Aliamphritea hakodatensis: one gene and its partner. The protein of the gene in region 1 interacts with the protein of each later gene in a pairwise test. Links are inferred from orthologs where the notes say so. Each region holds a gene or a part of one and is shown in the gene's direction. Other genes may lie near its edges.

Evidence for each region. Proteins that work in one complex are often made in the same cells at the same time.
Region 2: the proteins of secD (region 1) and pheT interact in binary tests that used the Escherichia coli proteins (3 or more experiments, as listed by UniProt). The link is inferred for Aliamphritea hakodatensis from one-to-one orthologs.

What each region holds. Positions count from the first base shown.
Region 1 is NZ_AP025281.1:4,130,092-4,133,018, reverse strand. It holds secD (protein translocase subunit SecD), read left to right. Parts: upstream 1-502; coding sequence 503-2,353; downstream 2,354-2,927. Other genes in the region: secF (protein translocase subunit SecF), read left to right, coding at 2,367-2,927; yajC (preprotein translocase subunit YajC), read left to right, coding at 106-438; tgt (tRNA guanosine(34) transglycosylase Tgt), read left to right, coding at 1-81. UniProt on the Escherichia coli protein: Part of the Sec protein translocase complex. Interacts with the SecYEG preprotein conducting channel. SecDF uses the proton motive force (PMF) to complete protein translocation after the ATP-dependent function of SecA.
Region 2 is NZ_AP025281.1:3,747,307-3,750,365, reverse strand. It holds pheT (phenylalanine--tRNA ligase subunit beta), read left to right. Parts: upstream 1-364; coding sequence 365-2,755; downstream 2,756-3,059. Other genes in the region: PCI15_RS17110 (MerR family transcriptional regulator), read left to right, coding at 3,057-3,059; ihfA (integration host factor subunit alpha), read left to right, coding at 2,774-3,059; pheS (phenylalanine--tRNA ligase subunit alpha), read left to right, coding at 1-321.

The sequences.
Region 1 (2,927 bases):
GACTTTGTCGATGAGTTCTACCGGTTGCGGGGGCTGGAAACACCGCCACTGGCCGATACAGAATCAGCTAATAATGTTTAATAAATCAGTAACTAGGAGAAGCCAATGAGCTTTTTTATCTCACCAGCATACGCTGAAGGCGCAGCCCCGGGCGGTATGGATCCAAGCATGTTCAACCTCATCTTCCTGGTGGGCTTTGGTCTGATTTTCTACTTCTTCATGTGGCGCCCACAGGCAAAGCGTGCGAAGGACCATAAAGCACTGCTGTCTGGCCTGAGCAAAGGTGATGAAGTCATCACCGCCGGCGGCATCCTGGGTAAGGTTGTGCGTCTGAATGATGATTACGTTGTTCTGGAAGTGTCCGGTGAAACCGAACTGACTTTCCAGAAAACCCACGTAAGTGCGGCGCTGCCAAAAGGCACAATTAAAGAAATCTAGTCGTTCACAGCAACGCCATTACTGACCGGTAATGGCGTTTTCGATTACAGAAGGCAAGGGCAGTATGCTCAATAAATATCCGTTATGGAAAAACGCGCTGATCGTTCTGATATTGCTTATCGGTGGTCTGTATGCAGCGCCGAACTTATATCCTGATGATTATGCGGTACAGATTTCCGGCAGCCGTGCCGCCTATACCGTCGATCAGCAAATGCTGAACCGCGTGACCAAACAGCTGCAGGCCGAAGGACTGGTGTCCAAGGAAAGTGAGCTGAATGGCACCAGCGGTCTGATACGTTTCTCCGACAGCACCACTCAGTTGGAAGCAAAAGAAACGGTAAGCCGTATTCTTGGTGATAACTACGTGGTTGCCCTGAACCTGGCACCGACTACCCCTGAATGGCTGACCTCCGTTGGCGCGGGCCCGATGAAACTGGGTCTTGATCTGCGCGGCGGTGTGCACTTCCTGCTTGAAGTGGACATGGCACAGGCGGTTGCTCAGCGGCTTGACGTATATGTGGGCGAAATTAAGGCCAAGCTGCGGGCTGAAAAGTTGCGTTACCGGTCAGTTGTACACCGTGAAGACGGTAGCCTGGAGCTGAAGTTCTCCAAGGCTGATGTCCGTGACGAAGCCAGCCAGTTGCTGAAACAGGATTACACAGAATTCTTGCTCACCGATGAAGATGCCGACGACGCGTATTACGTGGTTGTCAGCCTGCTGGAAAGCAAGGTTCGCGAAATTGAAGACTATGCAATCAAGCAAAACCTGACCACCCTGCGTAACCGGGTGAACGAGCTGGGGGTGGCTGAGCCACTGGTGCAGCGTCAGGGCCGTAACCGTATCGTTGTTCAGCTGCCGGGTATTCAGGATGCCGCAGCGGCGAAACGGATCATCGGTAAAACGGCGAATCTGGAATTCCGTTTAGAAGCGAAGACTGATGCCTCAAGTGCATCAACCGAAACCTACACCTTCCGGGATTCATCACGTCGGGCGACGCTTGAGAAAGACATCATCATCACCGGCTCCAGCGTCTCCAACGCGCAGTCAACCTTTGATGAAAACGGTCAGCCACAGGTATCCATTACGCTGGATTCCAAAGGCGGTGAGCTGATGAACCGGACTACCCGTAACGCAGTTAAGCGCCGTATGGCGGTACTCTTTGTTGAGCATAAGAGCCGCAATCTGGTGAAGACGGTTGACGGTGAACAGGTTACCGAACGTGTACCCTACGTTGAGAAACACATTATTTCTCTGGCGACCATTCAGAGCATTCTGGGCTCCAGCTTCCGGATTACCGGACTGGACGGGGCCGGTGAAGCTTCTGAACTGGCACTGCTGCTCCGTGCCGGTGCGCTGGCGGCGCCAATCTACTTTGTAGAAGAACGTACCGTCGGTCCTAGCCTGGGTGAACAGAACATTGAACTGGGTATTACCTCCGTTCAGATCGGTTTCGCGCTGGTACTGCTGTTCATGCTGGTGTACTACCGGGTGTTCGGTTTGCTGGCAAACGTTGCCCTGACACTGAACCTGGTATTGCTGCTCGCAGTGATGTCCATTATGTCAGCCACGCTGACGTTGCCGGGTATTGCCGGTATCGTACTGACGGTAGGTATGGCGGTGGATGCCAACGTGCTTATATTCTCGCGAATAAAAGAGGAGCTGGCCAACGGGCTGCCTCCGCAGTCGGCCATTAATGCCGGTTTTGAGCGTGCATTTACCACTATTTTTGATGCCAACATCACTACCTTACTGGCGGCGGTTATCCTGTTTGCCATGGGTACCGGTCCGGTTAAGGGCTTCGCGATCACCCTTTCTGTGGGTATCGTAACCTCGATGTTTACCGCCATCATGGTGACCCGTGCGTTAGTGAATTTAACCTACGGCGGTCGTACGCTGAACAAGCTGTCGATCTGACCCGGGGGATAACATGGCAAGTGAAAAAAACTTTAACTTTATGGGCCTGCGCAAGATTGCAGCGGGCCTGTCGATTGTCGTACTGCTGATCTCTGTTGCTTCACTGGCTATGAATGGCCTGAAGTTTGGTCTGGACTTTACCGGTGGCTCACTGGTGGAAGTGGGCTATGAACAGTCTCCTGATCTGAATGAGATCCGTGGCAAGTTGCAGAGTGCGGGCTATGAAGACGCGGTGGTTCAGACTTTCGGTTCGCCGGTGGATATTCTGATCCGTCTGGGACAAAGCCACGACCCTAAATTAGGGGATCAGGTATTGTCGGTACTGGAGACAGGTGAAGATCAGGAACTGACCCTGCGCCGTAACGAATACGTGGGTGCACAGGTCGGTGAAGAGTTGCGTGAGCAGGGCGGTTTAGGCCTGTTGTTGGCGCTGTTCATGGTCATGGTGTACGTTGCCTTCCGCTTCCAGCTGAAATTCTCAGTGGGGGCGGTCGCGGCGCTGGCGCATGACGTGCTGATTGTGCTTGGGGTCTTCTCGCTGTTTAAGCTGGATTTCGACCTGACAGTACTGGCA
Region 2 (3,059 bases), 380 kb from region 1 along the record:
GACCTGAAAGGCACCCTGGAACAGTTCCTGCGTGAATTCTTTGAAGAAGACGTGAAAGTACGTTTCCGTCCTTCATACTTCCCGTTCACTGAGCCATCTATCGAAGTGGACATCGACCGCGGCGACGGCAAGTGGATGGAAGTACTGGGTTGCGGCATCGTCCACCCTAAAGTCTTCGAACACTCTGGTATCGACCCTGAAGAATATACCGGCTTTGCCTTCGGTATGGGCGTAGAGCGTCTTGCGATGCTCCGCTACGGCGTTAATGACCTGCGCCTGTTCTTCGAAAATGACTTGCGTTTCCTCGGCCAGTTCAACTGAGCCTGAGTGACTTTATTACGCTTACAGATATCGGAAAATTACTATGAAATTCAGTGAAAAGTGGTTGCGGGAACTGGTTGATCCTGCAGTAGATACCCAGGGCATTGCTGACCAGATCACCATGGCAGGCCTTGAAGTTGATGACATCCTTTCGGTTGCCGGTGAATTCAGCGGCGTGATCGTGGGCGAAATCATCAGCGCCGAACAGCACCCGAACGCCGACAAGCTGCGTGTGTGCCAGGTGAATAACGGCAACGAAACTGTTCAGGTAGTCTGCGGTGCGCCTAACGCCCGTGCCGGCCTGAAAACAGCCTTTGCTACTGTAGGATCCGTACTGGCTGGCCCGGATGGCAAAGACTTTAAAATCAAGAAAGCTAAACTGCGTCAGGTTGAATCTTTCGGCATGCTGTGTGCCGCAAATGAACTGAACATCTCTGAAGACGCTGCCGGCATCATGGAACTGGCGGCCGATGCGCCGGTGGGTACCTGCCTGCGTGAACACCTGTCGCTGGATGACAAAATCATCGACGTCGACCTGACACCGAACCGCGGTGACTGCCTGTCGATCACCGGTATGGCCCGTGAAGTGGGTGTACTGAACAAGGTACCGGTTAACTTTGTCGAAGTAGACGCCGTTGCCCCAGCGATTGACGACACCTTCAGCATTGAGCTGGAAGCGCCGCAAGCCTGCCCGCGTTACCTGGGCCGAGTGATCCGCAATGTGGACATGTCTGCCAAGGCACCGCAGTGGATGGTTGAACGTCTGGAACGTTTCGGTTTCCGCAGCATCGACCCTGTGGTTGACGTGACCAACTACGTACAGGCTGAACTGGGCCAGCCGATGCACGCCTTCGACCTGAACACCCTGAAGGGTGGCATTGTTGTCCGTTACCCGGAAGCCGGCGAAAAGCTGACCCTGCTGGACGGCAGCGAAGTTGAGCTGACCACCGATACTCTGATCATTGCCGACAAAGAACGCGTGGTTGCCATGGCCGGTATCTTCGGCGGTCAGGACACCGGTGTAACCGCTGACAGCAAAGACATCTTCCTGGAATGTGCCTTCTTCGACCAGATCGCCATTGCCGGTAAAGCCCGTTCTTACGGCCTGCACACCGATGCCTCCCACCGCTACGAGCGTGGTGTAGACTGGCAGCTGCAGCGCAAAGCCACCGAGCGTGCCACTCAGCTGTTATTAGACATCGTCGGCGGTGAAGTTGGCCCGGTTATTGAAGCCGTTAGCGAAGCTGACCTGCCAAGCGCCCGCCAGGTAACCCTGCGCCAGAGCAAGGTTAACCAGCTGCTGGCCTTTGAAATGCAGGTAGAAGAAATTGAAGAAATCCTCACCCGTCTGGGTCTGGAAATTGTTGAGCGTGGCGAAGGCACATGGACATTCGCAGTGCCTTCCTACCGTTTCGACATCAGCATCGAAGTGGATCTGATCGAAGAACTGGCGCGGGTATACGGCTACAACAACCTGCCGGTTAAAGTACCGACTGCTGAACTGAGCATCATTGCCGATGATGAATCCCAGCTGGATCTGCACGACGTGCGCCGTCAACTGGTAGCTCGCGGTTATCAGGAAGCGATCACCTACAGCTTCATCGAAAAGAACCTGGCAGCACAGTTTGACGACCAGCACGAAGCCGTTGCACTGGCGAACCCGATCTCTGCAGAAATGGCGGTCATGCGGACCACCATCATGCCGGGCCTGGCGAAAGCACTGCAATACAACCAGAACCGTCAGCAGAGCCGTGTACGCCTGTTTGAAACGGGTCAGCGCTTCCTGCCTAACGGTGAAGAACTGATTCAGGAAAACGTCATTGCCGGTATTATCAGCGGCTCGCGTCTGGCAGAAGGCTGGGCAAGCGATGCGGCACCGGTGGATTTCTACGACCTGAAAGGCGACGTCGAATCCATTCTGGCACTGGGTGGCTCCCCTGAAGCGTTCAGCTTCGTTGCAGCACGCCATGTGGCGCTGCACCCCGGTCAGTCAGCGGCGATCCAGCGTAACGGTGAAACCGTCGGTTACATGGGCGCGTTGCACCCTGAACTGGTGAAATCTCTGGGCCTCAACGGCGCTGTGTTCGTATTTGAGATCAATCAGGCCTCAGTACTGGACGGCAAACTGCCACGCTTTGACAGCCTCTCCAAGTTCCCTGAAACACGTCGCGACCTGGCGCTGCTGGTTGATGAAAAAATCAACTTTGAGTCAGTGCGGGAAATTGCCCGCCAGCAGGGCGGTGAATTCCTCAAATCGGTGACTTTGTTTGATGTTTACCAGGGTAAAGGCGTAGAACCGGGGCAAAAAAGCTTGGCTCTCGGCTTGACGTGGCAGCATCCATCGCGCACTCTTAATGATGAAGAAATCAACGAAGTCATTGATTTTGTTGTGTCTGAACTGCAGAAACAGTACGGTGCTACATTACGAGAGTAATCGATAGGGGTAAGTTTTATGGGTTCTTTAACGAAAGCTGAAATGGCCGAACGCCTGTATGAAGAACTTGGCCTGAACAAGCGCGAAGCTAAAGATATTGTCGAAGCATTTTTTGACGAGATCCGTAACAGCCTGGCGAATAATGAACAGGTAAAGCTGTCTGGCTTCGGGAATTTTGATCTGCGTGACAAGCGGCAGCGGCCGGGGCGTAATCCGAAAACCGGAGAAGAAGTACCAATCTCTGCCCGCCGGGTTGTCACCTTTAAACCGGGACAGAAGTTAAAGGACCGTGTAGAGGCCTATG